2 regions of the Streptomyces sp. NBC_00523 genome follow, and region 2 is predicted to be linked to the other one. Evidence: riboswitches for the same ligand, from Rfam matches in the RefSeq annotation. Region 2 holds a riboswitch; the other holds the start of a gene.
What was found. A riboswitch is a leader RNA that binds a small molecule or an ion and turns the genes downstream of it on or off. The one in region 2 is predicted to bind S-adenosylmethionine.
Positions count from the first base shown of each region.

Region 1: it holds a riboswitch for S-adenosylmethionine, as region 2 does, so the genes downstream of both, OHS17_RS08785 (aminotransferase class V-fold PLP-dependent enzyme) here and thrC (threonine synthase) in region 2, are expected to answer to the same signal.

Region 1 covers NZ_CP107836.1:1,945,745-1,950,150, reverse strand. Annotated here, with positions in the region: gene qcrB (cytochrome bc1 complex cytochrome b subunit) at 1-581, shown strand, start outside; gene trpD (anthranilate phosphoribosyltransferase) at 704-1,768, shown strand; SAM riboswitch class IV at 1,851-1,968, shown strand; gene OHS17_RS08785 (aminotransferase class V-fold PLP-dependent enzyme) at 2,143-3,519, shown strand; gene OHS17_RS08780 (Lrp/AsnC family transcriptional regulator) at 3,574-3,855, opposite strand; gene OHS17_RS08775 (rhomboid family intramembrane serine protease) at 3,852-4,406, opposite strand, start outside.
Region 2 covers NZ_CP107836.1:4,039,193-4,043,598, forward strand. Annotated here, with positions in the region: gene OHS17_RS18285 (alpha,alpha-trehalose-phosphate synthase (UDP-forming)) at 1-1,118, opposite strand, end outside; gene OHS17_RS18290 (glucosyl-3-phosphoglycerate synthase) at 1,184-2,122, opposite strand; SAM riboswitch class I at 2,276-2,402, shown strand; gene thrC (threonine synthase) at 2,420-3,712, shown strand; gene OHS17_RS18300 (MoaD/ThiS family protein) at 3,741-4,019, shown strand; gene OHS17_RS18305 (cold-shock protein) at 4,375-4,406, shown strand, end outside.

The DNA of each region.
Region 1 (4,406 bases), 2.1 Mb from region 2:
TGGCCATGTGGCCGTTCATCGAGTCCTGGATCACCGGCGACAAGCGCGAGCACCACATCCTGGACAAGCCGCGCAACGCGCCGACCCGGACGGCCCTCGGTGTCGCCTGGGTGACGATCTACTTCGTCATGCTGATCGGCGGCGGCAACGACATCTGGGCGACGCACTTCAGCCTCTCGCTCAACTCGATCAGCTGGTTCGTCCGTATCGCCTTCTTCGTCGGCCCGGTCATCGCGTTCGTCGCGACCCGGCGGATCTGCCTCGGCCTTCAGCGCCGTGACAAGGAGAAGGTGCTGCACGGCCGCGAGTCCGGGCTCATCAAGCGCCTGCCGCACGGTGAGTTCGTGGAGGTCCACGAGCCGCTGTCGCCGGAGGCCCGGTACGCCCTCACCGCGCACGAGCAGTACCAGCCGCTCGAGATCGGCCCGACGGTCGACGAGAACGGTGTGGAGCGCAAGGTCTCCAGGATCACCAAGGTCCGGGCGCGGCTCAGCAAGAGCCTGTACGGCGAGGACAGCCAGATCGCCAAGCCCACCGCCGAGGAGTACAAGGAGATCACCAGCGGCCACGGCCACCACTGATCACCCGTTCTGATCGCCACGGCGAGAGCCCCGTCCATTCGCTGGACGGGGCTCTTTGCCGTCCCGGGGGCTCGATAGGGTGGAGCCGATCCCTTATCGGCTGTGGACCCCAGGAGCGGACCATGAACGTTGTGACCCCGGACGGCGGCGACAGCGTGGCGGCCTTCTCCTGGCCCGGCGTGCTGACCCCCCTGCTGCGCGGCGAGGACCTGGGCGCCGACGCCACCGCCTGGGCCATGGACCGCATCATGAGCGGCGAGGCGACCGACGTGCAGATCGCCGGATTCGCGGTCGCCCTGCGCGCCAAGGGCGAGACGGTCACCGAGGTCTCCGGCCTGGTCCGCGCGATGTACGAGCACGCCACGACCATCGAGGTGCCCGGCCGCACCGTGGACATCGTCGGCACCGGCGGCGACATGGCGAAGACCGTCAACATCTCCACGATGTCCGCGATCGTCGTGGCCGGCACCGGGGCGAAGGTCGTCAAGCACGGCAGCCGCGCCTCCTCCTCGGCCAGCGGCTCGTCCGACGTGCTCGGCAAGCTCGGCGTCAACCTGGAGCTGGCTCCCCGGCGCGTGGTGGAGGTGGCCGAGGAGGCGGGCATCACCTTCTGCTTCGCGGTGAAGTTCCACCCCGCACTGCGCCACGCGGCCAAGGCGCGTGCGGAGCTGGGCGCGCCGACCACGTTCAACATCCTGGGCCCGCTCACCAACCCGGCCAGGGTGCGCTCCCAGGCGATCGGGGTGGCCGATCTGCGCATGGCCCCCATCGTCGCGGGCGTCCTCGCCGAGCGCGGCAACTCCGCCCTGGTCTTCCGGGGCGACGACGGCCTGGACGAGCTCACCACCACGGCGACCTCGCGGGTCTGGGTGGCCCGGGACGGTGTGGTCCGCGAGGAGAGCTTCGACCCGCGCGACGTGGGCGTCGAGCTGGTCCCGGTGGAGGCGCTGCGCGGCGCCGACGCCTCGTACAACGCGGATGTGGCGCGCCGGCTGCTGGCCGGGGAGACCGGTCCGGTACGGGACGCCGTGCTGCTCAACTCGGCGGCGGCGCTGGTCGCGCTGGATCCGGGCGAGGAGCCGCTCACCGAGCAGATCCGGGCCGGTATGGCGAAGGCCGCCGAGTCGATCGACTCGGGTGCGGCCGGGCGGGCGCTGGAGAGATGGGTCGTCGCCAGCAACGCGTGAGCGCGTCGATGTGCGGCAGGGCGCAGTCCGGATCGCGGACTGCGCCTTGCGCGTTCCCGTAGGTATGGCAAGATGCTGGGCAGGTCATGAGTGACAGCGACTACGGCCCCGGCCCGCTGTCCGGCAACCCTCCGTCCGTGGCGGGGTGCCCCGGGTGAAGACCAGGCCGCAGGCAGCGAGGTCTGCGGCAAGCGCGGACCCCTCGACGTCGCGTGACGTCCACCCGTGGGGTCCTTGGTCCCCAGGGAGCCTCTTGTGAGCAAGCGAATGCGTTAGGGCCCGAGGCCCTTCTCCGCACACCCCTCTTCTTTCACTCCGTGCTGCCGCGTCTGTGCCGGTACGCGGAATTCGCCTGCCTGTTACGGGAGTTCGCCATGTCTGTCTTCACCGCTGCCGCCGACCAGTCGCTTTGTGCCCCGCTGCCGGTTCTGGGCGAGGATGTCCTCGTCCCGCTGGTCACCGGCGGTGAGGTCGGCTACGCGGCGCTGGACTACGCGGCGAGCGCCCCGGCGCTGAAGCGGGTCTGGGACGACGTGGCCGCGTACGCCCCGTACTACGGCAGCGTGCACCGGGGCGCCGGGTACCTCTCGCAGCTCTCCACGGACCTCTTCGAGTCCAGCCGGGCCACCGTGGCGGAGTTCCTGGGCTGCCGCCCCGAGGACCAGGTGGTCTTCACCCGGTCCACCACGGACTCGCTGAACCTGCTGGCCGCCGCGCTGCCCGCCGACTGCCAGGTGTTCGTCTTCGAGACCGAGCACCACGCCTCGCTGCTGCCCTGGCGCGACGCCCGCGTCACCTACCTGAACGCCCCGCGCACCCCCGCCCAGGCCGTCGCCACGCTGGAGGCGGCCCTCGCGGACCGGGAGCCCCACGGCTCCGCGCTGGTCTGCGTCACCGGCGCCTCCAACGTGACCGGCGAGCTGTGGCCCGTACGGGAGCTGGCCGCCGCCGCGCACGCGCACGGTGCCCGGATCGTCCTGGACGCCGCCCAGCTCGCCCCGCACCACCCCGTGGACATCGCCGAGCTGGACGTGGACTGGGTCGCCTTCTCCGGGCACAAGCTGTACGCGCCGTTCGGCTCGGGCGTCCTGGCCGGCCGGGCCGACTGGCTGTGCGACGCCGAGCCGTACCTGGCCGGCGGCGGCGCGTCCCGCACGGTGGCCCGGCGCGCGGACGGCGGGGTGGACGTCGAGTGGCACACCACGGCCGCCCGCCACGAGGCCGGTTCGCCCAACGTCATCGGCGTCTACTCCATCGCCTCCGCCTGCAAGGCGCTCACCGAGGCCGGATTCGACCGGCTGGTCGCCCGCGAGCAGCACCTCGTCCGCGAGGTCCTGGCGGGGCTGGCCGAGGTCCCCGAGGTGAAGGTGCTCTCGCTGTTCGGCGACGACGCGCCGAGGGTCGGCGTGATCTCGTTCGTGGTGGAGGGCTGGAACAGCTCGCACTTCGCCGCCGCGCTCTCCGCCGAGTACGGCATCGGGGTGCGCGACGGCCTCTTCTGCGCCCACCCGCTCGTGCGCACCCTGCTCGGCAGCGACCCGGGCGAGGCGGGGGAGTGCGGCGCGCCGGAGGCGGAGCCGGGCGAGCGGTCCCTGAACGCGATCCGGGTCAGCTTCGGCGCCGGGACCCCGGACGAGCACGTCGAGCGCTTCCTGCGCGCGGTCCGCGAGCTGGTGAGCGACGGGGCGCGCTGGAAGTACCGCACCGAGGACGGCCGTTGCGTGCCGGACCGGGGCGCTGCCCAGGTCTGACGGACCGGTGGGTCTGCCGGGTACGGGATCCGTACCCGGCTTCGGCGTATGCCGTTACGCGTCCAGGCCGATGGAGAACGCGGCCTCCAGGTCGTGCTGCGAGTACGTGCGGAAGGCCACGTGGGTGTCGGTCCCCTCGACGCCCGGGATCTTGCTGATCCGGCCGGGGATGACCTCGGCCAGGTCGTCGTGCTTGGCCACCCGGACCATGGCGATCAGGTCGTAGGTGCCGGTGACCGAGAAGACCTCGCTGACGCTGTCCAGCGCGGCGATGGCCTCGGCGATCTCGGGAATCCGGTCCACGCTGGTTTTGATGAGCACGATCGCGGTGATCACGGCTGTGTTTCTCCCTCGGTGGCCGTGGCTGGAGACTTCACTCTAGGGCCTCCGGTGTCGCGCCTGTAGCGGCCCCAGGCGTACAGGAAGCCGGTCGCGAAGCCGACGACGTGGGCCAGGTACGCCACGCCCGGGCCGCTTCCCGCGCCCTCGGCGGCCAGCCACTGGAGCACGAACCAGAAGATCAGCACCACCCACGCGGGGAAGCGCAGCGGCAGGAACAGCAGGAACGGGAAGACGCTGGTCACCCGGGCCCGGGGGAAGAGGTAGAGGAACGCCCCGAGCACCGCCGAGATCGCCCCCGAGGCGCCGACGAGCGTCTGGTCGGACGTGGCGTGCGCGGCGGCGTACGCGAGCAGCGCCAGATAGCCGCAGCCCAGGTAGAACAGGGCGAACTCGGTGTGCCCCATGCGTTCCTCGGCCATCGCGCCGAACACGTACAGGAACAGCATGTTGCCCAGCAGGTGCAGCCAGCTGCCGTGCACGAACAGCGCGGTGAACGGGGTGAGCAGCGCGTGCGCCGAGCCGTCCCACAGCTCGCTCGGGATCAC
Region 2 (4,406 bases):
CCGTCCCGGATCGGGTTGACGAGGGCGACGTCGGCCAGCCGGTACGCGGCGAGCGAGCGGGCGAAGTCGTCCTTCACGTGCAGGACGACCGGGGTCCAGCCGTCCGTGCCGTACGTCTTGTTGATCGCGTCGGCGACCCGCTGGACCTCCGCGGTGTACTCCCGGTAGACCGCGAGGTCCTGGCGCGAGGGGTAGGCGAAGGCGACGTGCACGACGCGTTCGCGCCATTCGGGGCGCTCGTCCAGCAGCGTGCGGTAGGCGTGGAGGCCCCGGACGATGTTCTTGGACAGCTCCGTGCGGTCGACCCGGACGACGGTCTTCCGGTCGGGCCCGATCTGCTCGCGCAGGGCCGCCATCCGCTCGTCCACGTCCGCCTCGTGCGACCGGCTCCGCAGGAATCCGGCGTCGGCGCCCAGACCGTGGACGCCGATGCGGGTGCGGCCGGTGCCGCCCAGGATCTCCGTGCAGCAGCTGATGAAGGCGTCCGCCCAGCGGCGGGTCAGGAAGGCGGCGCGGTCGGCGCCGAGGATGCCGCGCAGCAGCTGTTCGGCGATGTCGTCGGGGAGCAGCCGGAAGTAGTCGACGGGCGCCCACGGGGTGTGCGAGAAGTGGCCGATCCGCAGGTCGGGGCGGAGCTCGCGGAGCATGCCGGGGACCAGCGAGAGGTGGTAGTCCTGCACCAGGACGGCCGCGCCCTCGCCCGCCTCCTCGGCCAGCGCCTCGGCGAAGGCCCGGTTGTACGTCTCGAAGGAGGCCCACTGCCTGCGGAACTCCGCGTCGAAGACGGGCTCGACGGGCGTCTGGTACAGCATGTGGTGGACGAACCACAGCACGGAGTTGGCGATGCCGTTGTACGCGTCGGCGTGCACCCCGGCGTCGATGTCGAGCATCCGGACGCCCGGCTCGCCGACCCCCCGGCGCACCGCCTCGCGGTCGCCGTCGCCGAGGGCGGCGCAGACCCACATCTTGTCGTCCACGGCGCTGAGGCCGGAGACGAGTCCGCCCCCGCCCCGTTTCGCTTCGAGGGTGCCGTCGTCGCCCACGGCGTACGAGACGGGGCCGCGGTTGGACGCGACGAGGACCTGGGCAGCGGGCTGGGGGGCGTGCTCGGAGACCATGGCCGGAATCTAGCCCGAACCCGATCCGTCCAAACGTACGAAGCCGGACGGCGTGGGGGTCGTGATCAGGCCGCGCGGCGTGCCACGTACTCCTCGATCTCGCACATGGGCGGCCTCTCCTGCGTGTCGACGGGGTACGTGCGCGGTACGAACCCGTCCGGTCCGCGTTCGTACTGGGTCAGCGAGGGGCGCACCAGATGGCCGCGGGAGAGCCGCACCTGCGCGGTGCGGTAGATCGCGGCGGCCATCCGGCCGAGCGCCTGGCCGTCCTGGTGGCGGTGGACGCGGACGCCGACGTCCACCTGGGCGAGGGCGTCGAGGCCCACGGTGTGCAGCGCGTCCACGAGCAGGCCGAGCTCGACCCCGTAACCGACCGGGAAGGGCAGCCGCTCCAGGAGTGAGCGGCGTACGGCGTACTCGCCGCCCAGGGGCTGGACGAAGCCCGCGAGCAGCGGCCAGTGGAGGTTCAGCAGGGGGCGGGCCACCAGCTCGGTGACGCGGCCGCCCTGGCCGGGCAGCTCGCCGAGCGGACGGTCGTACATCGCCTTGACGAACTGCACCTCGGGGTGGGCGAGGAGCGGGCCGACGATGCCGGAGACGAAGTCCGCCGAGAAGTCCTTCAGGTCCGCGTCGATGAAGCACAGGATGTCGCCGCTGGTCACCAGGAGCGACCGCCACAGCACCTCGCCCTTGCCGGGGAGAGCGGGGAGGCGGGGCAGGATCGCGTCGCGGTGGACGACCCGGGCGCCCGCGCGCCGGGCGACCTCGGCGGTGGCGTCCGTGGAGCCCGAGTCGATCACGACCAGCTCGTCCACCAGCGGAATGCGCTCCATCAGCTCGCGCCGGATCGTGGCGACGATGTCGCCGACGGTCGCGGCCTCGTTGAGGGCCGGTAGAACGACGCTCACGCCCGTACCGTTCGCGGCGGCCCGCGCACTCCCCGGCGGGTGGTCGGCGGCTGACCAGGAACGCCTGGTCAGCCAGCGTTCGACCTCTTCGAGCACGGTCGATACTCCCTGTATGTGATCCATCTCGCGGTACGGACGGCTATCTCACCCGTCCGGTCCTTCGGTTACAGTCTTGAACAACGCGGACGGCCATCACATGCCGGGGTCGGTCCGCCGACAAACGCGCGGATCCAAGATCCGTTGCCACAGCGCTCATCCAGAGGGACAGAGGGAACGGCCCGTTGAAGTCCCGGCAACCCTCCCGCCGACCGCGAGGTCAGGTGGGGAAGGTGCCAATTCCGTCTCGCGGCGAAACGCGCCGTGAGGAAGATGAGGAGAAAGGGCCTCGCCATCATGGCTGTTGAAACCGTCGCAGCACACACCGAATCCTCTGTGGACCTGGGTCCCGCCGCGGCACTTTCCTGTCGCGAGTGCGGTGAACGGTTCGCACTCGGTCCCCTTTTCGCCTGCGCGTCCTGTTTCGGGCCGCTCGAAGTGGCGTACGACCTGCCGAGCGGCTCCTCCGACGAGCTGAAGAAGCGCATCGAGGCCGGCCCGAACAACATCTGGCGTTACGCGCCGCTGCTGCCGGTGCCCGCCGATGTGGCCGACAAGCCCAATCTCAACCCCGGCTTCACCAAGCTGGTCAAGGCCGACAACCTCGCCCGCGAGCTGGGTGTGACCGGCGGCCTGTACGTGAAGGACGACTCCGGCAACCCGACGCACTCCTTCAAGGACCGCGTCGTCGCCATCGCCGTCGAGGCCGCCCGCGCCTTCGGCTTCACCACGCTCTCCTGCTCCTCGACCGGCAACCTCGCCGGTGCGGTCGGCGCCGCCGCCTCGCGGGCCGGCCTGCGCTCCTGCGTGTTCATCCCGCACGACCTGGAGCAGGGCAAGGTCGTCATGGCCGCGGTGTACGGCGGTGAGCTGGTCGGCATCGAGGGCAACTACGACGACGTCAACCGCTTCTGCTCCGAGCTCATCGGCGACCCGCTGGGCGAGGGCTGGGGGTTCGTCAACGTCAACCTGCGTCCGTACTACGGCGAGGGTTCCAAGACGCTCGCGTACGAGATCTGCGAGCAGCTCGGCTGGCAGCTGCCCGACCAGATCGTCATCCCGATCGCGTCCGGCTCGCAGCTCACGAAGATCGACAAGGGCCTCCAGGAGCTGATCAAGCTCGGCCTGGTCGAGGACAAGCCGTACAAGATCTTCGGCGCCCAGGCCGAGGGCTGCTCCCCGGTCTCCACCGCCTTCAAGGCCGGTCACGACGTGGTCCGCCCGCAGAAGCCGAACACGATCGCCAAGTCCCTCGCGATCGGCAACCCGGCCGACGGCCCGTACGTCCTGGACATCGCCCGCCGCACCGGCGGCGCCGTCGAGGACGTCAACGACGAGCAGGTCGTGGACGCGATCAAGCTGCTGGCCCGCACCGAGGGCATCTTCGCCGAGACGGCGGGCGGGGTGACGGTCGGCGTGACGAAGAAGCTGATCGACGCGGGCCTGCTCGACCCGGCGCTCACCACCGTCGTCCTGAACACGGGTGACGGCCTCAAGACGCTGGACGCGGTGGCCGACACCTCGCAGGCGACCGCCACGATCCGCCCGAGCCTGGACGCCTTCCGCGCCGCCGGACTCGCCACCAGCTGACCACCCGAGACTTCAGGAAGGCACCGCCATGAGCGTCAAGGTCCGCATTCCCACCATCCTCCGCACCTACACCGGCGGCCAGGCCGAGGTTCCGGCCGAGGGTGCGACCCTCTCCGAGGTCATCGCCTCGCTGGAGAAGGACCACCCGGGCATCGCCGCCCGCGTGCTGGACGACCAGGGCAAGCTGCGCCGCTTCGTCAACGTGTACGTCAACGACGACGACGTGCGTTTTGAAGGCGGCCTGGACGCGGCCACCCCGGACGGTGCCGGCGTCTCGATCATCCCCGCGGTGGCCGGCGGCTGCTGAGCCCAAAGCTCCGTAGCGTCACCGCAATTGCCCCCTCCGCGAGAGAAGCGGAGGGGGCAATTCTGCATGGTTGAGCGGGGTAGAGTGTGGGAAGTCCCCTTCGCTGCCCGTGCCCCTCGCATATGAGAATGCGCCGCGCCACGATCAGAAGCAGCCAATGTGCCTGCGCCTCTTGCGCCTTAAGTCGCCTTTGTCGGGCCCGACTTGCCCCGCAAACTCATGAATTCCTCATATTCGGGCGATCGGCGCTGCGCAGAATTGTCGTCCGATTGACCTGTTGCACAGGGCAGTTGGGCAGATACATTCAGCCGCGGTCGACGCGCTTCGGCGCACACACGTTACAGGGGAGTTAGGCATGGCTCAGGGCACCGTCAAGTGGTTCAACGC